Regions from separate parts of the Synechococcus sp. Nb3U1 genome, predicted to be linked through region 2. Evidence: riboswitches for the same ligand, from Rfam matches in the RefSeq annotation. Region 2 holds a riboswitch; the other holds the start of a gene.
What was found. Region 2 has a riboswitch for cobalamin ahead of L1047_RS03170 (sirohydrochlorin chelatase). Riboswitches for the same ligand answer to the same signal wherever they lie in the genome.

Region 1: another riboswitch for cobalamin. It lies ahead of L1047_RS09690 (HupE/UreJ family protein); the one in region 2 lies ahead of L1047_RS03170 (sirohydrochlorin chelatase).

Annotation. Positions count from the first base shown of each region.
Region 1 is NZ_JAKFYQ010000001.1:2,030,558-2,045,432, reverse strand. Features, by position in the region: gene L1047_RS09740 (AmpG family muropeptide MFS transporter) at 1-6, shown strand, start outside; gene L1047_RS09735 (DUF3368 domain-containing protein) at 279-767, opposite strand; gene L1047_RS09730 (UPF0175 family protein) at 764-1,015, opposite strand; gene L1047_RS09725 (hypothetical protein) at 1,283-1,627, opposite strand; gene L1047_RS09720 (TetR/AcrR family transcriptional regulator) at 1,729-2,379, opposite strand; gene L1047_RS09715 (IS630 family transposase) at 2,467-2,958, opposite strand; gene L1047_RS09710 (helix-turn-helix domain-containing protein) at 2,955-3,479, opposite strand; gene L1047_RS09705 (bifunctional metallophosphatase/5'-nucleotidase) at 3,639-5,594, opposite strand; gene L1047_RS09700 (MGMT family protein) at 5,798-6,151, opposite strand; gene L1047_RS09695 (hypothetical protein) at 6,289-6,801, shown strand; cobalamin riboswitch at 6,936-7,078, shown strand; gene L1047_RS09690 (HupE/UreJ family protein) at 7,106-7,783, shown strand; gene ndk (nucleoside-diphosphate kinase) at 7,878-8,327, shown strand; gene rimO (30S ribosomal protein S12 methylthiotransferase RimO) at 8,455-9,837, shown strand; gene rpiA (ribose 5-phosphate isomerase A) at 9,982-10,674, shown strand; gene L1047_RS09670 (NHL repeat-containing protein) at 11,191-13,107, shown strand; gene L1047_RS09665 (ion transporter) at 13,155-14,603, shown strand; gene leuC (3-isopropylmalate dehydratase large subunit) at 14,786-14,875, opposite strand, start outside.
Region 2 is NZ_JAKFYQ010000001.1:679,181-694,055, reverse strand. Features, by position in the region: gene L1047_RS03175 (M48 family metalloprotease) at 1-1,912, shown strand, start outside; gene L1047_RS03170 (sirohydrochlorin chelatase) at 1,927-2,958, opposite strand; cobalamin riboswitch at 2,988-3,123, opposite strand; gene L1047_RS16720 (NAD(+)--rifampin ADP-ribosyltransferase) at 3,176-3,295, shown strand; tRNA gene L1047_RS03165 (tRNA-Trp) at 3,418-3,490, opposite strand; gene rplS (50S ribosomal protein L19) at 3,565-3,936, opposite strand; gene L1047_RS03155 (hypothetical protein) at 4,139-4,465, shown strand; gene L1047_RS03150 (efflux RND transporter periplasmic adaptor subunit) at 4,480-5,853, shown strand; gene L1047_RS03145 (ABC transporter permease) at 5,856-7,067, shown strand; gene L1047_RS03140 (UbiD family decarboxylase) at 7,064-8,572, opposite strand; gene L1047_RS03135 (carbohydrate ABC transporter permease) at 8,624-9,523, opposite strand; gene L1047_RS03130 (YbaB/EbfC family nucleoid-associated protein) at 9,726-10,061, shown strand; gene recR (recombination mediator RecR) at 10,083-10,682, shown strand; gene L1047_RS03120 (hypothetical protein) at 10,690-11,184, opposite strand; gene frr (ribosome recycling factor) at 11,679-12,227, shown strand; gene L1047_RS03110 (hypothetical protein) at 12,670-13,635, shown strand; gene L1047_RS03105 (DUF7219 family protein) at 13,689-13,967, shown strand; gene L1047_RS03100 (ABC transporter permease) at 14,054-14,875, shown strand, end outside.

The DNA.
Region 1 (14,875 bases), 1.4 Mb from region 2:
TTCTAGGGAATAACGTCACCTGGGCTCCTCAACGCGAGGGAAAACCTATCACAAGGTCAGGTGCAGTGACTTGTCAGAGCATCGGGATTCTCCACGACTGGCCCTAAAGGGATCTGCTCCCTCTCAAACCAGTTCTTCACCGAGGTTGGCAACATAACGGTGAAGTGCAGCGGCGTCAGATAACCTTGAACTCAACACCAGTAGTTCTCGACCGTCCGCTGCCACGCAGTGTTAGCTGGCTTTCTCCACAGACCATCTCGGCTTATCCTTTACTAATATTAAAGCTCTTGGGCAAAGGCTAAGATACGCTGATATAGCTGAGGGCTGACGCGAAAACCGGCTTGGTTAATCAAGGCATCCATAACGGGTTGAACTTGAGGGATGAGGCTTCTTTGTTTAGCTACGAGCAGAACACCCAGGATACCAATGATAGACAGCCCAAGCCGAATAGCTTCTTGTCGTCCCAAGCGTTCATCAATGAGCAAATCATCGGCTTGTAGCTCAAATGCCAACGCAATAGCATTGGCTTCTCCGGCATCGAGTCCCCGTTCTTGTTGAAGCTGGTCGGCAAGTTCGGAGTTGGTGAGGAGTTGAGCTTGAATCCAGTTCAGTTGAAGAATGGCTGGAATGGTGGGATTGCTGGCGGCTGCGAGTTCGCTAGCAACAACGTCCGGAATAATAACGTTTTGGTAGAGGGCTTCTAGCAACCAGAGGTGACCGACAAGGGCAAGATTGGAAAGGGCAGAGGTATCGCTGACAACGATCATAGCCAGCCCCGATCTCGCAGGTGCTGAACATCTTGCTCAAAATCTTCCACATCGTAATGTACGCAAATGCCACGGTCTGCCAGCAGCTTTTGAAAGTCCATGAGTTCCATCCCAGCGATTTTGCTGGCGCGGCTGAGGGAAATCCGCTCTTGCTGAAATAGGGCAATAGCAATTTCACGAAGCCAGTCGCTTTGGTTAAAGGTTTCAGTTTGGCTGAGGCTATCAGGTAGGTTCAGAGTAATTTGCATAGGGTTGTCCTCACGCAATCACTTTTAATTTTAAGTCTGTGACTGGCATTGTGTACCTATCTTATTACCCTGAAGTCTATTTTTGCTCTGATCGGCAATTTTACGGGAAGAAGTGCAAAAACTTGGTGATGCCCCAGATAACGGGAACCAAGATTTTGGAAGTGCAGCATATTGAGATAACAAGCCCAATGTGAGTAAACCGTAACCGAGGGGCAAGGACGAAGAGCACTGGTCTCCGTCCACACCCAGTAATGCTTCAGAAATCAGCTAGAAATCGAGAGTTCTAACTATGTAGGTCAGTTTGTAGAGCGATCCGGATCCGGCGATGTCCTTGGTGCGTTCGCCACCTGCCTCGTAGTCGAAGATTTCTACGGTGCCAAGGTTGTCGTCGCTACCAAGGTCTTCATCATCGTAAAGAGTGATTCGGGTGACGGTATCAAATGCAAGAACCAGGTTTAGCGGAACCTCGTTGCCTGTTGATATTGAAAAATATCCATCATCTCTATTTGGCCAAATCTGACGACCATCCTGTTGCATCTTCACTTCGTCAGTCAAATTATCTTGGGGATTTTCGCATCTCAACCTTATAATTTTTACCGCAGCAGCAGCCATCGCTTTCCTCCTATTAGGTACAAGCTAACGTTCCGGCCGAGCGGCTGTAAGCAACTTTAGTTAAAAACAACCAATGTTGTCAGTCCGCTCCAGTCGGGTTGTTAGCTAAGATTATCTCTGACTGAGAAATAGCTTTGTAGGTAGTGTAAAGTGAGCCGTTTCGTTTCGGTCACTAGACGTTGCCGAAACGATTTTTCCTGCCCAAGGGCAAGCCATAGTAATGTACCAATTGCTTTGACCAGTACAAAGGCGATCGCCTCATAGTCAGCCCGGTCTAGCGCTGCATTGCGATGAGATAGGGACAGGATCATATCCTCCATCAGTTCAGCGTCGGCCTCCGCTTCGATGGCATCCAGTTCGGGCATCGTCCCCTGCACTTCCATAAAAATGGCGTAGTAGCCGGGATGCTCGCTGAAAAATTGATCGGTGATATCAATGATCCGATCCACGTAGATAGGCAGTGGCAGCTGCGCCATATCAACCGGATCGAGTGCTGACAGTCGCTGGTGCAGCAGCTCGCCGTAGCGCAGGGCCAACGCCTGCAAAATGGCGGCCTTGTCCGGGAAGAACTGATAGAGCGACCCGATCGACACCTTGGCACCCTTAGCGATCGCATTGGTGGTGGTGGCTCCGTAGCCCTCGGTCATAAACAACTCTGCCGCCACATCGAGAATGCGGTTGACCCGCTCCTGACTGCGAACTTGGCGCGGCTGGCGGCGCATGCCAGTCGGGTTTACTGAGCTTGCATCCATTGAGAAACATACTTTTCGGATAATACGTGATATCAATTCTCTAAATACCCGCTACACATAGAGAATCGACAATCCAATCCCACTGAGTCAGCGATCGCAGCGACTCAGCCGACAAACCCACTGGCTGATGGCGTGCTGGAGTTGGCCAACATCATCAAAGTGAACCCAAGCTAGCTCCCGCTTGAGTTCCCGCCAGACCCGCTCAATGGGATTGACCTCAGGGCAATAAGGCGGCTGAAACACCAAGATGACATTGTCCGCTATCGTCAGGTTCTGAGCCGTATGGGCTGCGGCATTATCCACCTGAATCAGATGTAAATCATCGGGGAACTGAGCCGCAAAGCTGTGCAAAAACGCCTCAAAACAACAACTGTCGAGATGAGAAAACTCGACCATCCACGAGGCACCGCTCAGCGGTTCCACGAGACCGTACAGCCACCGATACACAAACTCCCATTGAATTGAACCCATCGGCTGCACCCCAAAGCCCGTCAACTTGCGATGTTGAACCGTCAGCAGTCCGACGCGGCTCTCATCGCTGCACCAATAGCGGATTCGCCTCCTGTAGCGTTGTCTCAAGGCTGGCGGAAGCGACTGGCTGATCTGGGCTGCAAGGTTTGCTTAAAGGATTCGCACGCCCCAGGAGTCTGCTTCTTTGACACCGGACGGGGCACTTTGAGCTTCGCTTTGAGCCGATAGCGCACCGTCTTATGCACCGTCTTGTAGGGCACCCGTTGACCATGCACCGCTGCGAGCCACTGCTGCACCGCTCCATAACTGCTAAAGCCTTCTGGATCTTGCAGTTCCCGCTCTAAAGATGCCAGGACTTCACCGCTAATCGCTCGCGGTCGTCCACTGCGAGATGCTACCTCCACCAACCCTTCGAGTCCACTCTGTCGATACTGGCTCAGCCACCGAGACACGGTCGTGCGATGGCAACCGCTCAGTTGGGCTAACTGCTCAACACGCTTCGCTTGTCCTGTTTTGAGCCACCACAACACCTGTACTTTACGGCGCTGTGATGACCGTTGCTGTTGTTCCAAGACGGCTTTTAGTTCTTCTGCTGTTTCAGCGATATCGATTTTGAGGACTCCACTCATGGCGGTTAGCTCTAACGTCTTCTTATATGTAGCAAATCTTCGGAGATTTGATATTAGGCCTACCGCAACTTGCCCGCCCCAGCACTGAGCAAAAAATAAGGATCCCTACCACAGCAGGGATCCCATTCTTTAATCAAGATTGAATTGAGCAATCGCCACCTACAACACCGTATCCCGGCGAACCGAGAGATTCTGAATGCGGGTATCTTCCGCTGCCGGGGTATCGGGATCCGTAAATACGCCAATTTGCTGTAGATATAGGCTCAGAGCATTTTGTTCGCTGCCGGGGGTATCGAAGGTGATACCAGATCTGGGAGCCAGATCCACCTGATTGATATTCGAGAAGCTTTTGAAGGGATAGTCATCCCCACCGTTGGCCAAGAAGCCTAGTGTCACCATACGGAAGGTGCGGTTGGGATCCCCTTGCACCTGGCCATTTTGCACCACAACATCCCGCCCAGTGGGGGTATCGACCCGCAGCGAGAGCACCCGGGATCCCGGCGGACGAGAAGGATCGAAACTGAAGGCAAAACCACCAATTTGCGGGAAGCGCCCGGGCGTCGCACCCGGCTGAGTTTGAGCCACCCCATGCTCGGCCACCTGTTTCAGCTCACTAGCAGTCACCGTCAAGAGAGACAGACCATTATTGAAGGCCAGGGAACTCTCAATATCCAACTGGGAGATTTGCCCAGACTGCTTGCCCGCATCCGGGTTGGCCAGGGGAGGGATCCGTTGCACCGGCTCACCACCGCCACCACCCGTGGTCGCTCCAATCGGAGCGCGAATACCACCGCCATTCTTGAGGGAGATTACCGTGCTGGGGTCAATGGTTTTGGCGTAGGCCAAGTTGGCATCGGCAGTTAAGTTACCCAGGTTGGTTTCTTCAGTACGCACCTCAGCCCGCAACCCATTCAAGAAATTGGTGGTGGAGCCAAAGGTACGGCCATCCTTAGCACGGATGATATTGCCGATATCGTTGGCAACCCGTAGCACATCGGGATTGGGGGTGCCTCCCACCGCTGCTACCCCTTGGTCATCGGTGGCATAGGCCCCGCTGAGGGGATCCACAGCACTGATCACCCCATTAGCATCAAAGCTAACCACCAAGCGACCGACATAGCGGTAGTTGGAAGCCGCATTCACCACCGCCACTGGCTGCCCACTGGGAGAGATGCGCAAAATAGGGTAGTCACCGGTGCGGCGATCCGGCAGATCCGTGCGCAAGCGATCTTGGGGCTTAGCGAGCACACGGTGGGATCCGCCCGCGATAATGACATCCACATTCCGCAATTGGCTGGCCAAGTTCACTTCGTTTTGAAGCTGCTGCAAGTGGGCCAGCAGAAAGATCTTGTTAATGCCCTGAGCGGTTAGCTCATCGACAAAAGGCTGCAACACAAAAGCATTCACTTGGTCGGTCTCGTCAAAGCTGCCCTCAATGGTGACCTCAGGCCCAGGGCTAGAAATCCCTGCCAGACGAGTGGTGGTGGCCCCCACCAGGCCAATTCGCTCTCCACCCACCGTAATCACAGCGGTTTTGGCAATTTTGCCACGAATAGAGCTGGCCTCCTGGCCATTGGCAGTCAGATCAGAGCTGGACAGCTCCCCGGTGCCACTAAAGCTAAGGTTGGCACTCAGATAAGGAAAGCGAGCCCCAGCATAGCCACGCCCACTGTCGGGACGAATCAGGTCGCGGATTTGGCGAGTGCCCTGGTCAAACTCGTGGTTACCAAAGGCGGAAGCCTCAAATCCAATGGCATTGAGGATTTCGATATCCGCCTTGCCGGGAGTGCGGTTATACCGGCTGTCAAGAGAGGGATCCGTGCTGGCGTTGTAGAAGGGACTGGGAATATAGTTGTCGCCGCTAGAGAGCACTACCGTATTGGGAAATTGGGGGCGCAGGGCGTTCACCACCGCTGAAAAACGAGGGGCATCCTGCACCGCCGCCAAAGAGGCTTCTAGGTCGCTAGCATGCAGCACTTGCAGGGTAAAGGCCGGCGGCTGAGTCGATAAGACCACACCGGGATCCGTACCGATAAAGCCTGCACCGCCGCCGGTAGCCACTGAGCTACTACCGCTGCTACCACAGGCACTGGCCCAGCTGAGCAGGACACACAAAAGACCGATCCATAGGGATCTGGCCAAAGGGTTAAAACCGACCCAGACCCATCCCTTTTCAGAGGGAGATCGGGGCGCGAGACGAGATGCTTTCATAGCGATTGGTTCACTCCATCCACAAGACAAGGCGCGTTCGCGTTCACGCTACCAGGCTTGGGGTAGAGGTTTTGCTATGGCAAGTTTAAGCTTGGATCAAGCTGAGGTTAAGCTTCCCGTTCATGGACTTCGGGATCCCAGCCATACTGCTGCAAATCCACCCGCTCTTCTGAGTTAAAAGGGATCCCTTCCGCCTCCAAAAGAACTTTTTGCAGGTCATCTTGGCCCATGCGAAACGGCGAGTAAGAAATGCGTCCTTGGGCATTGATCACCCGTTGCCAGGGAATATCCGTCTCTTCCCCTTGCAGCCGAAACAGGGCATAACCCACCTGCCGCGCGTAACCGGGATAACCCGCCAGACGGGCCACTTGTCCGTAGGTTGCCACCCGTCCAGCCGGGATCCGCCGAACAACATCATAAAAACGCTGGTAGAGATTAATAGAGGGCGGTTGGGGAAGCACCTGCTGCTCCGCATCGTCTGCACGAAGGGGATTTTAGCCTTTAAGGACACCAGCATTGTTGGTTGTAGGAAACCCGTGCAAGAGCTGTATTCAAACTTGGCCGAGAATGGAAGGAGCCGTCCTAGGGTAAAGAAGCCATGAGCTATTTGATCGCAGTATTGCCGGATCGCATCGCTGCCGAGGCTGCCTATGGCGCCCTGGAAAAGGCAGGATTTTCTCTAAGTCAGCTCAATCTTTTGGGAAGAGGCTACAAAACTGCCGATGACTTTGGCCTGATCGATCCAGCCCGGTCAGCCCGTCAGCTGATGAATCGTATGGCGGTTTGGTTGGTGCCCTTTGGCTTTTTAGCGGGGATCGGGTTTAGCATTTTGAGTGGGTTAGAGACCTTTGCTTGGGCGGGATCCGTTGGCAACCACCTAATTGGTGGACTGTTGGGTGGGGCAGCAGCGGCCATGGGAAGTTTTTTTGTGGGGGGCGGGGTGGGCCTGAGCAGTGGTTCGGGAGATGCTTTGGCCTATCGCAACCGATTGAACGCGGGCAAATATTTGCTCGTTCTGCAGGAAGATGCCGATGTCCGCCTCCGAGAGGCAACTCGCATTTTGCGGCAATTCGAGCCGGAGACTCTACAGGGCTACACCGAGCGCCCTTGAAGATCCTGAGATCTCTCAACGATACATCTAATCTCAGCCCACCCAGAGAGGGGAAGTTCACCGAATGTCATCGGCGGTGACGGCCAGCTGTGATAGGGTTGCGATTGCTCTTAGGGTTTAGGGATCCAACAGAACCCAACTCCAGAGCCAGCGGTTCCGGCGGGGAGCAGCCGTCGGAGGTGAGGGGGAAAGTACGGTGCAAGACCGTCGCTGTCCCGCAGCTGTGAAGGGTGATTTCACCCCAGCCAGAATGCCCGCCGTCTGTTGCAGCTAACGCAATTTCTATTCTGCGAGGTACAGAAGTATGTCTCCATTTTGGCAGGGATCCCTGGCGGGATCTCGCGGTTCTTTTGGTTTGTGGGCCAGACCCTTCCTCAAGATTGTTGGGCTCGGGGTGGGATCCCTATTGGCCCTATCTTGCTTGGCCCCGGCGTTCGCCCACCATGCCTTCGGTGGGGAGATCCCGCAGGTGTGGTGGCAGGGGTTCCTATCGGGGTTGGCTCACCCGCTGATTGGGTTGGATCATCTGGCTTTTATTGTGGCCATTGGGCTGATTTCCGCCGGTCAAAACTGGCGCTACGGGATCCCGTTGGGGTTTGTGCTGGCGGCTCTGGGGGGAACGGCGCTCCACATTGCCGGTATCGATCTGGGGCTAACGGAACTGGGCATTGCCGCTTCGGTCGTGATCTTCGGGCTGCTGCTGGTACAGACGCGGCAGGTGCAGGGGTGGGTGCTGCTGCTGTTCGGATCCCTGGCGGGGTTGTTTCATGGCTATGCCTACGCCGAGGTGATCATCGGGGCGGGATTGATGCCTTTGCTGTCCTATTTGATTGGGTTCACAATCACCCAGTACGGGATCGCGCTGGTGAGTTTGTTGGGGGCGGAGTTTTGGGGATCCCGTTTTCCTGGGCTGAGGCGCTGGGCAGGATGGGGCATTACGCTGGTGGGGTCGGTGTTTCTGACCTTGGCGGTGGTGGGCTAACGGCATGCACTCAATCTGCTGCTCTCTTGCGCTGGGGATCCCTAATCCAGTACAAGGATAACGGTGAAGATCTGTAACAACGAGGGGAAGACACATGGAGCGCACCTTTATCGCCATCAAACCGGACGGTGTGCAGCGGGGCTTGGTGGGCACCATCATTCAACGTCTGGAAAGCCGAGGCTACCAATTGGTGGGCATGAAGCTGCTGCAGGTGAGCCAAGAGCTGGCGGAAACCCACTATGCCGAGCACAAAGAGCGGCCCTTCTTCCCCGGCTTGGTTCAGTTCATCACCTCTGGGCCGGTGGTGGCGATGGTTTGGGAAGGCAAGGGCGTGGTAGCTGCCGCCCGCAAGCTGATCGGCAAGACCAACCCCCTCGATTCAGAACCGGGCACGATTCGTGGCGACTTCGGCATTGATATTGGCCGGAATATCATCCACGGCTCCGATGGGGTGGAAACCGCCCAACGAGAGATCGCCCTCTGGTTTAGCGACTCAGAACTGGTGAGCTGGACGAGTATCGCCCAAAGCTGGATCTACGAATAGCCTCAAGCCCCAGGTTCATACCGCGATCACCAACCGTGCCCACTAAGGCGCACTAAAATAGATCAGCGCCCTGGCACAAGGCTTGAACCCTCCTTTGAGGCGAACGGCTTCTCCTGACTCACCCTTTATGAATCGATTGGACACTGCCCCTCTCATCCCATCCGCCCCAACCTCTAAATCCATTGCCATCCTGCACCTAGGCTGTGAGAAAAACCGGGTGGATACGGAGCATATGCTGGGCTTACTGGCTACGGCGGGCTATCGGGTCGATGGGGACGAAGAGACTGCAGATTATGTCATCGTCAACACCTGCAGTTTCATTGAGGCGGCGCGGCGCGAGTCGGTCAGCACCCTGATGGAGTTAGCGGTACAGGGCAAAAAGATTGTCATCTCCGGTTGCTTGGCCCAGCACTTTCAACAGGAACTCTTGGATGAGATCCCGGAAGCAGTCGCTCTGGTGGGCACCGGCGATTATCACCAGATCGTGCAGGTGATCAAACGGGTAGAGCGGGGGGAACGGGTGAATGCCGTCACCGCCGATCTGGACTATATTGCCGACGAAACGGTTCCACGCTACCGCACCACCCATGCTCCGGTGGCCTATTTACGGGTGGCGGAGGGCTGTGATTATCGCTGTGCTTTCTGCATCATTCCTCATCTGCGGGGCAACCAACGCTCCCGTTCCATTGACTCAATTGTGCGGGAAGCGGAACAACTGGCGGCCGAAGGGGTGCAAGAGTTGATCTTGATCTCCCAAATCACCACCAATTACGGCCTAGACCTGTACGGAGAACCGCGGCTGGCCGAATTGATCCGTGCTCTAGGGGAAATCGACATTCCTTGGATCCGCATGCTCTACGCCTACCCCACCGGCTTGACCCCCAAGGTGTTGGAGGCGATTCAGGAAACCCCCAACTTCTTGCCCTACCTGGATTTGCCCCTGCAACACAGCCATCCAGAGGTGCTCAAGGGCATGAATCGCCCCTGGCAAGGGCAGGTGAACGACCGGGTAATTGAGCGGTTGCGCCAGGTGCTGCCTCAGGCGGTGCTGCGAACCACGTTCATTGTGGGGTTCCCAGGGGAAACGGAAGCGCATTTTGGGCATCTGTTGGAGTTTGTGCAGCGTCATCAATTCGACCATGTCGGGGTTTTTACTTTCTCTCCAGAGGAGGGCACCCCCGCCTATGATCGTCCCGATCCAATCCCAGAGTCTGTGAAACAAGAGCGTCGGGAGCGGCTCATGCAGGTGCAACAGGGGATCGCCTTCCGACGTAACCGTGAGCAGGTGGGCCGAATCGTGCCTGTACTCTTGGAGCAGGAAAACCCCCAAACCGGAGAGTGGATGGGTCGTTCCCCCCGCTTTGCCCCTGAGGTGGATGGGGTGATGTATGTGCGGGGCGGAGGATCCCTGGGATCCCTGGTGCCGGTCCAAATTACCCGTGCCGAACCCTATGACTTGTTTGGCCAAGTGGTGGCTGCCCCAGAGGAGTTTAGTTGGAGTGGGCGGTAGCACGTCCGTGGATGGGCGGTCGGGAGATCAATGGATCAGCCTTTTGGAGATTAGCCTTTTAGCCTACACTGCTAGTGCGTTAACTTCTGTCCCAATGGAAGGATTTCCGCAGGCGAAAGGGGCTCAGCGAAAGAGGAACCGGGAATGGCCACACAAGATGAATTGAAGCAAGCTGCCGCTCGGGCTGCCGCCAATAAGGTGCAATCTGGCATGGTGGTGGGTTTGGGTACGGGATCCACCGCCGCTTTTGCGGTCAGTGCCCTGGCTGAGCGGATGCAGACGGAGGGGCTGCAGCTGATCGGGGTGCCCACCTCGGTTCGTACAGCCGAACAAGCTCGTTCCCTCGGGATCCCGTTGGCCACTTTAGAAGAGCAACCCCATTTGGATATGGCCATCGATGGGGCTGATGAAATCGAGATCGGATCTTTGAATTTGATCAAGGGGGCCGGTGGGGCCTTGCTGCGGGAAAAGTTGGTGGAGGCCAGCGCCGCAGCGCTGATCATCATCGCCGATGCCTCGAAAAAAGTGACCCAGTTGGGTACTCGATTTGCCCTGCCGGTGGAAGTGGTGCGGTTTGGGTGGAAAGCCACCTTTGCCCGCGTGGAGGCGATTGGGTGTACCCCGGTGCTGCGACTGAATGAGAAAGGGGATCCCTACCTAACGGACGAGCAGCACTACATTCTCGATTGCCAGTTTGGCCCCATGACGGATCCTGCCCAGATTGCCGATCAACTGAAGGGCACGGTTGGGGTGGTAGAGCATGGCCTGTTCATCGGCATGGCCAAAGAAGCCATCATCGCGCTCCAGGATGGGATCGAAAGCTTGGTTCCCTCTTGAGTGTTCTTGGCGCAACAGGAAAGGCTAGGCCCAACTTTATCCCAAAACATTGAACGACATTCGCAGCACCTCCACGCCCAGGGGCTTAGCCATCGCTCCAGCCTATTTTGTATTTTGTATAGAATGGTAGGGAATATCTAGGTATGGTGGCTATCCCGGTGCAATTGTGGGTTGGATCCCTAATGCTGGATGAGTAGAACGGGATCCTAGAGAATCCCTGCTCCATTCGGTGAATTTGCCATTTCAAGCCCGGTCGTCTTTTCGCTTCTTCATCTAGCCTTTCGGTGGGGATTCGAGTAAGGATAGAGGAAGTGAGGAGTGTGGCTCACCTGTGGGTGAGGGTGGTTAATCATGAATCGCGTTCAGGGGTTGGGGCATTTGCCCAATTCGCCCGGGGCCTCGTTTGGGAAAGATAGTCTAGCGTTTCAGACAGAGAGAGCAGGCAGCTTCTGGTTGCGGGCTAGTAAGTTTGGGTTTCCGCCAATCTCCAGTCTGTAGGAGAGGATGAGTCGGATCATGCCACGACGGGTTCCTTCTACGCCGCCAACTCTGCCTGTTTTGGGTGCCCTAGTACTGGCTCTCTCTGCTTGTGGCAATCTCTCTTCTTCGACCCTGCCCCCCAGTGTTGTTCCGCCCTCAGCTCTACAACCGGTTTTAACCCCCAGCCCATCTCCGCCTGCGGCGGATGCTCTGACTCTGCAACAAGCCCGTCAGGCCGGTTTATCGGTGCCAGACAACCGCATTGTGCTGTTGCTCCAAGAACAGGGATCCGACTTGGTGGCACAGCTACCGGCCTCAGAAGTGGATCGTTGGCTGGCTCGCACCTCTGAGTGGCCGGGGGTAGAAGGGATCGACCTGAGCATTACCCGGGGCTCCTATCGCCAAACCGCCACTGCCACCCTGCGCCAAGGGCAGCCTGCCACCTTCACCTTTACCCATCCCCCCGCTGGGGAAGCGGAGCTAAGTGCCATCGCCTATCGAGGCTCGACCACTCTGGCGCAAGGGAAGGGATCCCTGACCCTTTCTGCTCGGCCCAGCGGTTCTGGCGGCAGTACCAACAACAGTGCCAGTCGCCGCCTTTCCCTGTTGGTGCTCTCCGAGGTGGAAGTGCCTTTACTCCATGCCAGATCTCCAGAGGTGACTCCGGGGCAACCGTTGCTGCTCTCAGGGGAAAATCTGGAACGGGTGGAAGCAGTTCTCTTTGCTCCGGTCACCAGCCCCAATCGACCCTTAAGGGGAGAGATCCGCTCCCGCAGCGATGGCCGCCTGACGGTGATGCCCCCTTCTTCCCTGTCGGGTTCTGTCTGGGTGGCCCTTGCAGATGCTTCAGGGCAGGGCCTGGGCACGCTCGTCCTTGATTGGCCGGTGGCGACGCCTTCCCCCAGTCCCTCTCCCACACCCACCGCCACAGTAACGCCAGCTTGGATCGTAGAAACCTTACCGATCAGCAGTACTTCCATTGCCAACGCTGAAACAGAATCCCCAATCTCGGTGCAAGAGATCGGCGGCATTGCCGTGGATCCTGAGGGGTATCTTTACTTGACGGATGCAGCCCAAAACTTGATCTTTCGTCTCTCTCCCGAGGGAGAGCTGAAAGTTTGGGCAGGTACCGGCACAGCTGGCTACCAGGATGGGGCAGCTGATCAGGCACAATTCGACGCGCCTCAAGGGCTGCTCTGGGATCCCGAGGGGGGGTTGTGGGTGGCCGACAGTGGCAACCATTGCCTACGCCATATCGACAGACAGCAACAAGTCACTACCTTTGCTGGCACCTGTGTGGCCGGATACCGGGATGGGGATCCCACTCAGGCCCAATTTCGTGCGCCATTTGGGCTAGCGCTGGGGCCAGATGGCAGCCTTTATGTTGCGGATCGGGCTGACCACCGCATCCGCCGCATCACCGCTGAAGGGGAAGTCACGACTGTGGCCGGTACGGGGCAGGCGGGATCCGCGGATGGCACGGCAGAGCAAGCGCAGTTGTCTCAACCAACAGCCATTGCCGTGGAAGCCAACGGACGGGTTTGGATCGCGGATCAAGGCAACCATCGCATTCGGGTGTTATCGCCCGGCGGGCAACTGACCACCTTATCGGGGCAAGAGGCGGGCTATGCGGATGGCCCTCTGACGGAGGCCCGCTTTCAGTTCCCTAGTGGGCTGGCCTTTGATGCCACCGGGATCCTCTGGGTGGCCGATCGAGAGAATCATCGCATTCGTCGCCTCAATCCCAGAGGGCAAGTCTCTACCTTGGCAGGCCAAAATGAGCCCGGCTGGCAGGATGGCCCCGCTGCTCAGGCCCGCTTTGAACAGCCCTCGGTTCTGGCTCTGTTGCCGGATGGCAGTGTAGTGGTGGCGGATGCCGGATTGCCAGGATTGCGCCGCTTAAGCCTTGCCCCCACGGTACCAGCCACTCCCGCGCCGGTGGGAGCCCTGTAGGATATTGCTGCCTGCCTACGACCTGATTGCAACCGAGGGCTCTTGCTATGCTGCCGTTGCCCAGCTTCCGTTCCCGCGATTCCTCGACTTCCTCTTCTCAGCAAACCCTCAAAGATCAAGTGTCGCGACTGCTGCAGGAACCTGGATTGGAGTTTTTGTTGATGGGGTTGATCGTGGCTTCAGTCCTGCTCGTCGTGGCAGAAGCGGAACTGAACCGCACAGGGCTAGGTCAGCCTTTGCAGCGGTTGGGGGATGGGATCAACGGCCTGTTCGTGCTGGAGTTGTCGCTACGTTACTGGACGGCCCATCGCAAAGCCCGGTTTTTTCAGAACTACTGGCTGGATATTCTCTCGGTGGTGCCGCTGTGGCGGGGGCTGCGCCTGTTACGGTTGTTGCGCCTGCTGCGCTTGGGTATTCTCCTGAATCGTCGCCTCGCCCGGCGGGCTGGCCCCCTGTCCACCAGTCTCAGTTTGCAGATCGGCATTTTCCTGGTGATTGGGCTGATCCTCATTGGCGGCACCCTGGCCATTTACCAATTTGAAGGGGATCCTGCCGGTAGCTTTTCCAACCTGAATGAAGCCTTTTGGTGGAGCGTCTTCACCATGATTGCGGCAGAACCAATCGGAGCCGAAGCCAGCACCGGCGCAGGACGGCTGGTGACGCTGGTGGTGACCCTGAGCGGTTTGACCATGTTTGCGGTCTTGACGGGGATTGTCTCGGCAGTGATGATCGAGCGGCTGAGGGAGGCTCTTGAGGTACGCCTGATGGAGTTGGATGAGCTACGCGGGCACATCGTCATTTGTGGCTGGAATCGCAGCGGGCATTTGGTGATCGAGGAGTTGCAATCGGATGCAAAGCTGCGGGATTGCCCGATCGTGATCGTGGCGGAATTTGTAGAAACCCCGGAGCGGGATCTGCGCAAGGTCGATCGCTCCCAGCTCTACTTTCATACAGGGGACTATACCGCTTTGGACGTACTGGAGAGCATTGGCATTCGACAGGCTAGCCAGGCCATCTTGCTGGCGGATTCTACACGCCCCCGTAGTGACCAAGACCGCGATGCCCGCACTGTGCTGGCCGCCCTGACGATCGAGAAGCTCAACCCCAGCATTCACACCTGTGCCCAATTGCTGGATCGCAAGAACGATGTGCAAATGCGGGTCGCCGGGGTAGAAGATGTGGTCGTCGGCGACGAAATGACCAGCCACCTGATCGCCACCTCCACCCGCAACCGTGGCCTTACAGATATCCTGTCGGAATTGCTCACGGTGCAGATCGGCAACCAATTTTATAAAGTGCCTTTGCCGAAAACATGGGCGGGACTCACCTTTGCCCAGGGATCCCTGCGAGCCAAACAGGACTTTGATGGCATCTTGCTCGCCCTAGAACGCCGCCAAGGGGGATCCCGCACTTCCTTGGTCAATCCCCCGGCAGATACCGAGCTTTTGGAGGACGACTTGATCGTGGTGATCGCTCGACAGGCTCCCCGCGTCTAGGTCTTCTAGGTCTAGAGTTGAGCTTGAGATCCGCCCCTACAGCGGTTCTGGATCGTGCTCTGCATGACCCGAAGGATCATCCCCTCGCGCGAAACCCGGATCCCACGATTCGCTCGGCTACCACCGCATGACCCGAAGGATCATCCCCTCGCGGCAGGCTAGCGCTAATATCTTCACAGTCTTCAAAGCAATGTCCGCACATCGACGATCTTGCCACTGACCGCCGCCGCCGCTACCATGGCTGGACTCATCAACAGCGTGCGTCCGCTGGC
Region 2 (14,875 bases):
GTTTGAGAACCCCACCTCGGTCTCGACGGTGATGCTGTCTGTGGAGGCAGCTTTGTGGCTAGAACCTCTGAAAACCCTAAATCAGCACCAACTGCGCCTATTGAGCATTTGGCTAAGCCGATACTGCTTTAACCCCAGCACCACCCTGACGGAATTGGAATCTGTGCCGCCTACTCCCAACCGTACTACAGGACAGTTGAAACGCAGCCATCGTGCCCCTCAGATGGGGATCTCGCTCACCTTAGCCAGTTTTGCCGGTAACCTCACAGCGGCCTCAGCAGTGACGGTGGGCCTGTTGTTGGGGATGGTGTTTGTGCTTTCACTGGCAATAATTGCCAGTTTGGAGGGTGGCTTCTCCTTTGCCTATCTCATCTTCGCCATCCTGATCACGCTTGCTTTTAATGGGCTGATCTTCTTTTTGTCACCCTTTTTGATGGACTTAACCCAGGGCTGGCTTTATGGCACCGAATGGGTGAGCCTAGCCGAGATCAAACGGCGTAGCCCAGAAGCGGTGGAGGTGATCGAACGGGTATGTCAAAAACACAAGCTGAAGCAACCGAAGTTGGGGCTGATCCGCGACCAAAACCCCACTGCCTTCACCTACGGCAGCTTGCCGGACACCGCCCGCATCGTCGTTAGCGAAGGGCTGTTCACCTATTTGGAAGATGAAGAAGTGGCGACGGTGTACGCCCACGAGCTGGGGCACGTGATCCACTGGGACTTTGCCGTCATGACCTTGGCTTCCACGCTGGTGCAAATCACCTACTTGATCTATAGCTATGTGCGCGATGTACGGGAGAACAGCAAAGCGGCCAAAAATATCCGCTCCCTCGCCTTCATTGCCTATATCTTTTACGTGGCCGGATCCTACCTGTTGCTTTACCTCTCGCGGGTACGAGAATACTTCGCCGATCACTTTGCTGCTGAAGTGACGGGAAATCCCAATGCGCTTTCTCGGGCTTTGGTGAAGATCGCCTATGGCATTGTGGAGGAAGGGGAACGGGAACAGGATGAGGAAGCCCTCCAGCGCAGTTCGCGCCTCCTGGAAGGTACCCGTGCCCTAGGCATTTACGATGCCAAGGCTGCTACAACGGCCGGCACCGCCTATCGGGTGACTGCGGATCCCGGGCAGGTGGGCAAGGTGTTTTTGTGGGATCTGTTTAACCCCTGGGCTTGGTGGATGGAGTTGAATTCTACCCATCCCCTAACGGGCAAACGGGTTCGCGCCTTGGGTACCTACGCCGAACAACTGGATTTGCCGGTGGAATTTGATATGGCCACGGTGGCGGCGCAGGGCAAACATCTGAACCGTCAACAGCTTTACGGGGGCTTTGTACTGGATGTGGTGTTGCTGAATGCTGTTTGGTTGGGGATGATTTTGGGGACACTGCTGGGGATCCCGGCGTTGATGGCGGATCGCTTCGGCATTTTCGTGGGGCTAATTGTTATGGGAGGCAGTGTAGGGCAGTTGCTGAAAATGACGGTGATGTACCCCAGCCTCAATAATCCTCCGGCATTGAATGTGTTGAAGGCAATGAGCAACCCCTATGCCAGCCCCTTGCGCGGTTTGCCGATGCAACTGAAAGGACAGGTGATCGGGCGAGGCGATGCTGGCTATCGGTTTGGCTCAGATCTGAAGTTTCAGGATGAGTCAGGGATGATCTTCTTGCGCTATGCCTCTCGCTTTGGGCCTCTGGGCAACTTCCTATTTGGGGCCAATCAGGTGCAGGGGTTGATCGGTGAGCAGGGATCCGCCGTGGGTTGGTTCCGGCGTGGCGTGGCTTCCTGGATGGATCTGGCCCGCTTCCAAAACCACCAAGGCCAGGTTGTGACCAGTCATCATCCCTTCTGGCAGTTGGTGTGGGGTGTGATTGGGGGGGTGGTTGCTGTTGGGTTGATGGTGCTGCTTTAAGGGTTCCGCCCCCACTAGGGGACTTGCCAAGCCCGTTGATGATAATCCTCTAGCTGCGCATAGGGATCCGCCGCCGCCGGGTGGCTGTGGTTGTGATGACCGTGGCTATGGGAATGGCTGTGATCGTGTGAGCGATGCGTAGCATTGTCGTGAGGGTGGTGGATATGCTGGGCACCTGCCGATTGGCTCACTGCCAGTCGAAACTTGCACAGGTGACAATTCATTTGGGTTTGGCCCTGGCGGGCTTCTTGTTCCAGTTGGTGCAGACCCTGCAATACCGTATCGACGATGCCCAGTTCCGGTAGAGCCAGCCAGTCCATCTCTGGATGAAGGCGGTGGTGTTCCTCTAGAGTCGCCATAATTTTCTTCACCAACACTCCGGTAAAGAGAAAGTAGGGCAAGACGATCACCCGCCGCGGTTGCCACAACAAAGCCCGTTCCAACCCCATCGGTAGGCGCGGATGGGTAATGCCGATAAAACAGGTCTCAACGGCTCGAAAACCGGATCCCTCCCAAAGCAGACGGGCCAGTTTACAGGTTTCGGCGTTGGCTTCTGGATCGCTGGATCCCCGACCGACAAAGAGCAGCACCGTTTCGGAGTTCGGGATTTTAATAGGTTGAGCGGCCAGTAGAGCACTCAAACGGTCTCGCAGCAGCTGCAGAATTTCAACGCGGATCCCTAGTGGCCCACCGTAATGAATGCGCAGCTGCGGATACAAGCTTTGCAGCCGATCCAATTCCACCGTCACATCAAACTTGTTGTGTCGTGCCCCGAACAACAGCAGCGGCAACGCCACCACTTCTTGCCACCCTTGGGCGATGCACTGTTGGATCCCTTGGGCAATGCTTGGCTCGGTCAACTCCAAGAAGCAAGGGATCACAGGCCGGTGGGGGGTGAGGGCTTGGTAGGCTTGGGCCAAGTCTAAAAAAGCTTGCCGCCCTTCTGAGTCTCGGGATCCATGGCCAATCAGCAACAGAGGCAGGGCTGCTCCCGACGGATCAGGGGTAGAACGGGGCAGGGGTGGGGTACTGAGCAGATCAAACACGAAAACTCCGTTCCTTGTGAATCGCAAGGGATGTGGGATAGGGGCAGGTGGGTGTTCTGGCTGAGGGAGGGATCCCATCACAGTTGCGTCACAGTGGCGGAGTTGCACCGCGCTTTCCCCAGTCTGCCCGAGTTACTCAGGTTAACTTGTCCCTTGGTATTCACCAAGCCCCCTAGGGGGATATCGGTAGGATCCGAGGACATCAGGACGTAGAGGTATTGACCCGTACGGTTATCCAGCCGCCATCTGGGATGCAGCAACTTGGGGGGCTGAACTAGCCCTCGGCGACGGACGCAATAGAATCTACCGCCTTTTCCGACTTTACGCATACCCTTGAGCTAGGCAAAAAACCTGATGGAGCAAGGGATTGACCTGAATCTGCTGTGTCAGATAACACTGGAAAAGGCTGGATGTCAATAGTGGAACCGGTTGGTTCGATCAAAAGGGTTTGATAGTCAGCGCGTCCTGTAGGACTTGAACCCACGACATCCGGTTTTGGAGACCGACGTTCTACCAACTGAACTAAGGACGCATCGGCTGGAAACTGACCAGCTTTTCATCTAGCTCATCCCAGTCTAGCAGCTACACCAGCCGCACCCAAGCCCATTACAGCGACTGCTCTTTGTAATCCACTTTGGCTTTGATGCGAGTGGCTTTGCCCACCCGATCCCGCAAGTAAAAAAGCTTGGCCCGGCGCACTTTACCGCGACGCAGCACCTTAATCGACTCAATGCGGGGAGAGTGAATCAGGAAAACTCGCTCCACTCCCACTCCCTGAAAGATTTTACGCACGGTGATGGTGCGATTGGATCTGGAATTGCGAGCAGCGATGACCGTGCCCTCAAAGGCTTGTACCCGCTCTTTGCCGCCTTCTTGAATGCGAACCCCAACTCGCACCTGATCGCCAATACGGATCTCCGGCAGATCCGATTTCATTTGTTCCGTTTCAATGGAGCGGATGATCTCTTGAGCGTTCATGGCCTTCCCGCGCTACTGGCAGTTAATCATAATAACAACCCATCCTCCTCCTTGTACAGAGTTTGTTTTTGGGTTTGCAGGGGGTCAGCATAGCGAGGGATCCCCGACCCAGTTAAGATGCGGGAAACCGTGTTTACGCCCCCTGAATCTTTCCAATAGGCTAAAGAAAGGTCAATCCTTTGTTATGAATGGGAGACATTCTGTGATCCTGCATACGGATGAGCCAAAGACGGGATCCCAATCCCTTCCCAAACCCTTAGAACCGCCCCTGCCCCCTGCGCAGGCCGGATCCCGGAAAAAAAGAGGATTGCCCATCGGCTGGATGGTTGCCGGCTTGCTGTTGGCGGGTTTAGGTACAGGAGGATATTTTCTCCAGCGGCAGTTCCAGCAACAGATGGCACAACGGTTCCAAGCCCTGACTGTGCCCGTACAGGTGGCGGATCTCACCCAACGCCTGCGGGTGAGTGGGCAGGTGCAGCCCATTCGCCAGGTGAATGTCAGCCCGCGGGAGTCGGGGCGTTTGTTATGAATGGGAGACATTCTGTGATCCTGCATACGGATGAGCCAAAGACGGGATCCCAATCCCTTCCCAAACCCTTAGAACCGCCCCTGCCCCCTGCGCAGGCCGGATCCCGGAAAAAAAGAGGATTGCCCATCGGCTGGATGGTTGCCGGCTTGCTGTTGGCGGGTTTAGGTACAGGAGGATATTTTCTCCAGCGGCAGTTCCAGCAACAGATGGCACAACGGTTCCAAGCCCTGACTGTGCCCGTACAGGTGGCGGATCTCACCCAACGCCTGCGGGTGAGTGGGCAGGTGCAGCCCATTCGCCAGGTGAATGTCAGCCCGCGGGAGTCGGGGCGTTTGCTGGAATTATTCGTGGATCAAGGGGATGAAGTGACAGAAGGGCAGTTACTCGCCCGCATGGATTATGGGGATCTGACCAGCAGCATTCAACAGGCCCAAGCCCGCATTCAAGAATTGCAAGCCCGTCTGGCGGAGCAACAAGCGGGGGAACGTACCCAAGTCATTGCCGGTGCCCAAGCGAGGGTGGATGCGGCCCAATCCCAGGTGGACTTAGCCCAAACCGAGTGGGATCGCATTCAAGCCTTGGTACAAGAGGGGGTGGTGGCCCGCAACGAGTTGGATCAACGATTGGCTCGTCTGGAGCAGGCCCAAGCGGAACTGCGTTCTGCCCAACAGGAACTGGAGCGGCTACAGCTAGGGAGCCGCCCGGAAGCGATTCAGCAAACCCAAGCCCAGATCGCCCAAGCGCAGGCAGATCTGGCCCAACGGCAATCCCGGGTTGCCGATACAGAAGTTCGTGCTCCCTTCACAGGGATCGTGGTGCAACGTTTTGCCGAAATTGGTTCTTTTGTGGCCCCCACCACAGCGGCTTCTGACGCTACAGCCGCCTCTTCCAGCTCGATTTTGGCCCTGGCGCAAGGGATCGAAGTGCGGGCGGAAGTGCCCGAAGCCCAAATTGCGCAAGTCCAGGTGGGGCAACCGGTGGAGATTCGCTCCCTCGCCTATCCTGACCAAGTGGTGCAGGGCCAGGTGAAACGGATTGCTCCGGCAACGGTGGTGGTACGGGAAGTGACGGTCTTTCGGGTGATCGTGGAACCGGAGCCAGGGGCAGACTTTTTGCGGACGGGCATGAATGTTTCGGTGGATTTCATCGGGGATCCCCAGCCGCAAGCCCTGACCGTCCCCTCAGTTGCCGTCACCTACGAGCGAGGCCAAGAGGGGGTGATCCTGCTGGATCCGCAAACCCAACGGCCCGTCTATCGGCAGGTGGAAACGGGGATTACCCAAAGCGGGGTAACCCAGATTCTCTCAGGGCTAGAGCCGGGAGATCGCGTTTTTACCTCCTTGCCGCCAGGGATGACCCTAGATACGTTGATCAAAGCGGAGCCATAAGCATGAGTCTGGTTACCTCTGCCAAAATGGCCTGGCAAATGGTGCAACGGCATCGGCTGCGCACGGGCCTCACCATGCTCGGGATCCTGATCGGCAATGCAGCGGTGGTGGCGATCGCCGGGTTTGGCAATGCGGCCCAAGAGATGGCGGTGGATCAGTTCCGTTCCTTGGGCACCAATTTGTTAATTGTTTTTTCGTCCAGCTTGGGCCTAGCGGATGCCAGCAATACCCGCCCGATTACCCTGGATGATCTGATGGCGATCGAGCAGGAGGTGCCCGCCGTATCGGCAGCCGTGCCCAGCATCGGCACCAATGTGCGCGCGGTGCGGGGGGGAGTAGATCGCCGCTATGAAGCGACGGGCACCTGGCCAGAGTATTTGTCGGTATTGAATTTGGAGATGGAACACGGTCGCTTTCTTTCGCCAGCAGATATTAAGGAACAACGCTCAGTGGTGGTACTGGGTAGTGAGGCGGCTAGCCAACTGTTTGGGCTGGATCCCGCCAGTGCTCTCGGGCAGACCGTGTTGCTGAACAATTTGCCCTTTGAGGTGATCGGCACCCTGCGCTCCAAACCGACGGTGTTTGGCAACAGCGATGCTGGGGTATTTCTGCCGGTGGATGTGGTGGCCAATCAGTTTGTTGGGCGCAGATCTCCCTACGGCACGGAGTTGACGGCGATTTTCGCCTCAGCCCGCTCGGTGGAAGATCTACCCGCTGCCGAGTTTCAAATTCGCAACCTGCTGCGGCAACGGCATCAACTGGTGGGGGAAGATGACTTCATCATCCGTAACCAAAAGGTGTTGCTGGATGGGGCGGCCACGATCCTGGGCCTGCTGCGGGTGTTGCTGACGGGCACAGCGGCCCTCTCCCTGCTGGTGGGGGGCGTAGGGATCATGAATGTGATGTTGATCTCGGTGGCCGAACGCACCCATGAGATCGGGGTACGCAAGGCGATTGGGGCCGATAGCCGCCAGATTTTGCAGCAATTTGCCACAGAAGCCATTTTTATTGCCGTGACGGGGGGGGTGATCGGCATCCTCTTCAGCAGTGGCCTTCTGGTGGTGGTACAGGTTTTTACCCCCTTGGCAACCACGATCGATCCGGTGGCAGTGGCGGTTTCTTTCAGCCTCTCGACGGCAATTGGGCTGGTCTTCGGCATTTTCCCGGCCCGGAAAGCGGCACAATTGGATCCGATCGAAGCGCTGCGGGCCTAGAGTTCATAGCCAAACAAACGGGGATCCGCGGCCTGCAAGTTCACGTCCGAGAGGCCGTACTCCGCCCAGCGGCGCTCGACCAGCTTGGCCACCTCAGGATCAGACGTGAGGGGATCCCGCCAGAGGGAATCGGTTTCCGGGGGGATCTTGGTGGTAGCATCGATGCCCATTTTGCCCCCAAGGCCGCGTTTTTCAGTGGCGAAATCGAGGGAGTCGAAGGGGTTATCTGGCAGAATAAACACATCCCGCTGCGGATCCACCCGTGAACAGAGGCACCAAACCACCGCCCGTGGATCCCGGACATTGATGTCTTTGTCCACCACGATCACAAATTTGGTGTAGCTGAACTGGGGCAGGGCGCTCCAGAAGGCCAGGGCCGCTCGCCGCGCTTGGCCAGGGTAAGCTTTGTCAATCGAAAGAATCGCCGCTTTGTAGCCCAGAGCCTCCATCGGCAAAAAGAAATCAACGATTTCCGGCACCTGTTGTCTCAAGATGGGGGTGTAAACCCGGTTCAGGGCCAGGGCCATCATGTCGTTTTCCTTCGGGGGCTTGCCACTGAAGGTGGTGAGATAGATCGGATCCCGGCGGTGGGTGAGGCAGTGAAAGCGGATCAGGGGGGCTTGCTCGTTGCGGGGGCCATAGTAGCCAATGTGATCTCCGGCGGGGCCGTCAGGGGCCACTTCTCCGGGGGTGATCGTGCCTTCCAAGACGATCTCCGATTGGGCTGGCACCTGCAAATCCACGGTCTTGCATTGGGCCAGGTGGAGCCCTTCCCCCGCGTAGAGGCCGGCAAACAGCCATTCCGACAGATCCACCGGCACCGGAGTCGCCGCTGCCATAATCACCAAGGGATCCACCCCCACCGCTACTGCTACTTCCAACTTTTTGCCCAAGGCCGCCGCTTTGCGCAAATGCCGGGTTGCCCCCCGCACCGACAGCCATTGCACCGTCATGGTGTTGCGGCTTTGCAACTGTAGACGATAAACCCCCACATTGGGGATCCCATTTTCCGGGTCTTTGGTCACCATCAGCCCCAGGGTGAGTACCCGTCCGGCATCCCCCGGATAGACCCGCAACAGTGGCAATTGAGTCAGATCCACTTCTTCTCCCTGCACCACCACCTGCTGGCAGGGGGGCAACAGATCCCGGCTGGGTTTGGCCTTGAGCACGCTAAATAGAGCCTGCCCTAGTTCCACCGCCTGGGAGAACTTTTTCGGAGGTCGCGGCTGATAGAGCAAGGCCAATTTTTTGCCCAGGGTTTCTAGCTCCTGCGGCTGCTCCATGCCCATGGCCCAGCAGATGCGCTCCACCGTACCCAGGGCATTGATCAACAGGGGCATACGGGATCCCTTCACCCGCTCAAACAGCAGGGCTGGCCCCCCACAGGCCAAGAGGCGATCGGCAATCTCGGCAATTTCTAGGTCGGGATCCACTGCCGCTGTAATGCGGCGGAGCTGGCCACGGGATTCTAATAGGGTGATGAAGCGACGCAAATCTCTGGGCATGAAGGCAAGCACTCAAACAGGGCGGGTGTTCCCATGGCATCGGGGACAGGCTCACTTGTCGCGGGCGAGGGCAAAACCGCTCATGAACGGTTTCTGCAGGGCGATGAACACCACCACCGGCGGGATGCTGGCGATGATCGCCCCCAACATCATCGGGCCATAGGAGGCGGAGCTATCCAGGTTGAGCAGCGATTGCAACCCCACTTGCACCACCTGGTTTTCCCGTCCCTGCACGATCAGACGCGGCCACAGGTACATATTCCAAGCGTAGACGAAGTGAATCACCGCTTGGGCCCCGATGGCGTTCCAACTGAGGGGGATCAGCACCTGGGTGAGGAATTGCAGCGGGTTGGCCCCATCCAATTGGGCTGCCTCCGAGAGTTCGCTGGGAATGTTGGAAAAATGTTGCCGGAATAAAAACGTGGCGGTGGCACTGGCCAGAAAGGGCACAATCAGGGCGTAGTAGGTGGAGCCCCAGCCCAATCCGGTGACAAAACGCAGCAGGGCGATGATCAAAATTTCGGTGGGCATCATCAGCGTGATCAGCACAAAGCCAAACACCAGCCATTTGCCCGGAAAACGAAAGTAGACAAAGGCCAAGCCCGCCAACAACGACAGAATGGTTTTGCCGACGGTGATCGCCACCGCCATGATCGTACTGTTGAGCATGTAGCTCCCCAGGTGCCGCGATACCATCACCTGCCGCCAGTTGAAGCCAAAGGAGGAGCCAAAGGTAAATTGATAGCGAAACACTTCCGCATTGTTCTGGGTACTGACGATCAGGGCATACAACACCGGGAAACCCAGCACCAAACAGGCCAGTAACAGGCCCAAATGCACATACCAACGCTCCGGGATCCAGCGCCAGGTTCGGGGGGCGCGGTGGCTGGGTTGGCTGAGGCTGTGGGGGGGAGAGTGGGATTGTTGGGGATCCTGCAAAAGTTGGGCCATCGTTCCTCCTGCCAAAGCGCTGTCGCTGATGGGTGATGCTGATTTGAGATGCTGATGAGAGGCTTATTTGTTGAGGATAATCCGCCAGGGTTAACTGCAACCTAAGGGATCCGATTCTTCCTCGAATTTTCAGGTGCTTTTACCGACGGGAGGAAACGGGTAGAGTAGTACAGCAGTGATCTGGAATAAAGAAGAGGATCCCATGACCCGAGGCTTTGGCCCATTCGGCAAAATCCAAGAAGCGCTCAAGAAAGCCCAACAGGTGCGCGATGGCGCTCAAAAGCTCCAGAAAGAGCTCGAAGAAATGGAGATCGTCGGGGAAGCCGGCAACGGGCTGGTTAAGGTCACCGTGAATGGCAACCAAGAGCCCCTGAAGGTCTCTCTGGATCCTGAAGCCTTAAAAGAAGCCCCGGATGTACTCGAAGATCTGATCCTGACCGCGATGGTGAACGCCTATACCCAATCTGCCGAAACCATGCGCAAACGGATGGAAGAGTTGACAGGGGACATCAGCTTGCCGGGGCTGGGATTGGGCTGATCCCTCCTACCCTAAGCCCTTATGTACACCCGCCCGCTCGCTCGCCTGATCGAGGAATTGCAACGGCTACCCGGCATTGGCTCCAAGACTGCTCAGCGCCTAGCTTTGCATTTGATCAATCGGCCTGTCACCGAGATCGAAGCCTTAGCTCAAGCCCTCCTGGAAGCCAGGCAAACCGTTAAGCATTGCTCCATCTGCTTTAACTGGTCGGCGGAGGATCCCTGTGAGATCTGTCGCTCACCGCAACGGGATCCCTCCCTGTGGTGCGTGGTGGCGGAGGTGAAGGATTTGATCGCCTTAGAGCGAACCCGCGAGTTCAAGGGCCGTTATCACGTTTTGGGAGGCCTCATTTCCCCGATGAATGGCATTGGGGCAGATCAGCTACACATCCGGAAGCTGGTGGCACGAGTGGCCCAGGAGAAACCCCGTGAGCTGATCTTCGCCATCAGCCCCAGCGTGGAGGGAGAGGTGACTATGCACGTGATCAAGGACTTCCTAAAGCAGGTCTCCCCCAGTTTGCACATGACCCGTCTGGCCTTTGGCTTGCCGATGGGATCCGACCTAGAATACGCCGATGAAGTCACCCTGGCCCGTGCCCTAGAAGCCCGCCGAGAGCTATAACCTGGGCTCAGTCGCAGGCGGTTACCCCTTCTGCACAGTAGGTGCTCCACCAGGGGTTGAAGCTGGCGGCATCTTCTGGCAAGGTACTGTTCTCCAAGAGCGCCTGAAAACCCGTGCTGTCGTCGCCATAGCGCATGTGCATGTGGATCGGATCCCCGTGGGGAGCTCGCAAAATTACGTATTTGAAGGCCTCACAACCAGGATTATCCCCAGGATTATCCCCCCCGCGCAATTGAAACAGATCCCAAATGGATCCCAAAGAACGCTCAGGGAAAAAGAAGGGATCCGCAGCTGCCCCCCGATAGACATAGCGGCAGTTCTCCGCCAGAGGTTCTGAGCCTTGCAAATCCGCATAAAAGGAAAAGAACTCCATTTTCTCAAACTTGACCCGCTTCGGGTTGCGCGGATCATTAGCGGACTCTGCTAGGGAGGTATCGAGGGTGAAGGTGCCATCGACTCCCAAGTAGGGCACTTTATAGGCATTGGGGGATACAATCTGCAACTCCAAAGCCCCCGCTGGGGAGCTAAAACCAAAGAGGCTTAAGCTGCCAAGCAAGCCAGCGAGAGCGGTTAGAGGAAAAACTTGACCAAAAAACATAGAACTGAGTTGAGAAGTTTACTGCTCAGCAGCTTAGAAAATACTTTGAGTCCGTACCATCCTGCCAGGGGGCATTTTGGCGATAAATTTAGGATCTTCTTTTTTAGATTTCTGGAGATTTCTGCTCTACCCAGATCCGTCGCAATACTTTTGCCCATACTGCGTTGGCGGAAGCCTGCCGTAGGTTCAGCGTTAGTGAGATGAGCGTCAAAAGTGCACTCCGGATCGAACGGAATCCCGCACTGGATCCCCTGTAGATCCCGACAAGGCAGTAAAATTAAGTTCGGGCTCAGGGTAGGCTTACTGACGATGTTACTTATTGTTTGTTGTTTGGTCATCTAGGCTGGGGTCTCTGAGCCCAACTGTGTCTTGTGTGTCTTGAATGCGAAGGAGCCCCCGTGGAGCTAGCTGAAGTTGAAGAGCTGATGGGTAAAGCTGTGCAGGCCACGCAGCGATCCTTTAATACGGTGCGCACTGGGCGGGCCAATTCCAGCCTGCTGGATCGTATTCAGGTGGAGTATTATGGCGTTCCCACTCCCCTGAAAGCCTTGGCCAGCCTCACCACTCCTGACTCCAGCACCCTCTTGATCCAACCTTTTGATCCTTCCACTTTGGCAGCGATCGAACGGGCGATCGTGGCTTCTGACTTGGGGTTAAACCCTAGCAACGATGGCAAGGTGATACGCCTCAATATCCCACCCCTCACGGAGGAGCGCCGCAAAGAACTCAGCAAACAGGTGGCCAAACTAGCGGAAGAAGGCCGAGTCTCGATTCGCAACATCCGCCGGGATGGGATCGATTCGGTACGCAAACAGGAGAAAAACGGCGAGCTTTCCGAAGATGAGTCCAAAGGCTTGCAGGATGACATCCAAAAACTGACCGACCGCTACATCAAGAAGGTGGATGAGCTGCTAGCGGAGAAAGAAAAGGAACTAAGCACCATTTGACCGAGAAGGGATACAGCTACTCTGGCCCAAAAACCGAATAGGCATGGGGGGCTGTAGCTCTCAGCCTAGTTTTTTCTTCCCATAACTGCTCAGCATGTGAGAGCATGACGGCGAGCTGCCCTCCGACATCAAGGCGATTGATTGCAGTATTACCTTCGGGATCCCACTTCCGGAGATATTTCTGAAGCAGTTGCTATCATCGGCTACAGTGTTGACAACCCCTGGATCCCTGGTTGCTGGCAAGGTGGCCTGATGGGTCTCTGGCAGGCTAGCGTAGGCAGAATTAGGAACGGGTGGTTAGGCTGAGTGGTGTGTTGAGTAGATCTTGGGTAAAGCTCAGGCTCATTCCTGTTACTTGTGGCAGAAAGTGCTTTGCACCGCTCATGCGAATGTTGTTGCCCACCGCTAAGCATTCTCGATTGACTGCAACGGAACCGTCACAATGTCCTCTGATCTGAGACCCCCTTTTCGCCGGCCCCCCAAACCCAGCTCAGCCAAGGGGAAGCTGTCGTCGCACCAGACCGACAGTAGCCGTAGGGGGCTAGACTCTCCAGAAGATTCCCAACGCTTTCCAGAACCTTCTACTCCTGCTCAGCTCAGTAGCCCAGCCCCTGCTGAGGAAGTCAAAGCAGCACAAGAAGACGCGGAGACAGAACGAACCTATTTGGAACCGATTCCACCGCCTGGGGAAGAAATGCAATATCGGGCCATTGGGCTGATCGAAGGGCAATATATCCCCTCCCCCGAGCAATTTACCCGTGGGATTTTGCGCACACCGGATGGACTGGATTTGGATGCGGTGCTGCTAGGCCGGGTGATGAGCCTGGTACGCAAGCATTTGGAGCCGGAACGCAACTACCTGTGGGTGGTCTATCCTCGCACCCGCGAGAAAACTGAGGATCTGCATGTGCAGTTGATGGGAGTCTGGGCACCAGAAGAAATGGGGCAGCCGCTACCCGAGGGATCCCGTTCTCCTGTCGTGCCCGATTGGTTTTCCATTCGTGGCGAGGTGGTGTTTCAGTCCCAAGAAAAGGGGTTCATCATCGTCAAAATTCGTCAGGCCGGGAAAAAATCTCCCTCCAACCGCAACGAGGCTGCCTTGGCCAACAGCAAACCCCAAGCTTTCAAGCTGCGCCTGATCGGATCCCTGCCCAGCAAAGGGGTAGGAAGTTTCTGGGATTTACAGGTGCGCCGCCAGGGATCCCTGCTCTATGTGGAAGCAGGCACCCCGATTGGCCCCGTGATCAAAACGCCCCCACGCCCACGCCTGAAACGCTCAACCCCGCGCCCACAAATCAAGAAAGCCCTCAGCAAACCCGCCAGCAGCGGAGAGTCCATTCCTGAGCAGTTTTATTCTCCACGGGATCCCGCTCAAGTTCCCAAACCGATTAAGAAAAAACGCCCATAATCTTTGTAGATTGAGATTTTCTTGGTGAATGCTCCTTTTACCCTGGTTTAGCCGTGCCGGAATCAAATCCTCCCCGAAAAGATGAGTTTCTCTCCCCTCGCTATCCCTACTGGGGCGAGGTGAAGCCCCAGAATTTGATTTTTGACGCCAATTTACAGGAATTTAGCAATAAAGTGGCCCTGATTTGTAGCTTAGAAACCGGTGGAAAGCTGAAGCCCGAAGAGGCTTATCGCCAGATCAAAGAGTTGTGGAAACAACTGAAGGAGACCAAAAAAGCGATTCTGGATGACCCGCAGTGGAATGAGCCACCGCCAGATTTGCCAGAAGGCTAGCCAGCACATAGGCCTATCTTTAGCCTGCCATAGCCAAGGGCCGCGAGAAAGCCGATAATAACGCCTGGGTAGTGCCGAGTGAGTGCATGCGAACCTTTCCCTCCCCTGAAGCGTTACGGCGGCTGCCAGCTGGGGTTGCCGATGTGGCCATTATCTTTGGCACCCTAGTGCTGCTGGCGTTGGTTGCCCAGGTGGGGACGGGGGCTTTTGTGCAGTTTCGGCCCCCCGCCGTGGTGCCCCAGATCGACCTGGATCCGCGCAATTTGCCCTACTATGCGGCGCGTTCCACCCTGCGCATGTTCATCGCCCTGGGGGTTTCCACCCTCTTTACCCTGATCTACGGCTACATCGCTGCCAAAAGCCACTGGGCCGAGCGGATCTTGATCCCGCTACTGGACATTCTGCAATCGGTGCCGGTTTTGGGGTTTTTGTCGATTACAGTTACCGGGTTTATTGCTCTTTTTCCAGGCAGCTTGCTGGGGCTGGAGGCGGCCTCTATTTTCGCCATCTTCACCAGCCAGGTCTGGAATATGACCTTCTCTTTTTATCAGTCCCTACGTACCATTCCCCAGGAATTATCGGAAGCCACCACCCTTTATCGTCTTTCCGGTTGGCAGCGCTTTACCCAGTTGGAAGTGCCTGCGGCCATGGTCGGCCTCCTCTGGAACGCCATGATGAGCTTTGGCGGAGGATGGTTTTTTGTGGCCGCTAGCGAGGCGATCAGTGTGCTTAACCAGGACTACACCCTACCCGGAATCGGATCCTATGTGGAAGCAGCCATTCGTGCCGAAGATCTGCCCAAGCTGGGTTGGGCTTTGTTGACCATTGCCATTGTGATTGTGTTGGTGGATCAACTGTTTTGGCGGCCTTTGATCGCCTGGTCGGACAAGTTCCGCTTGGAGCAGAGC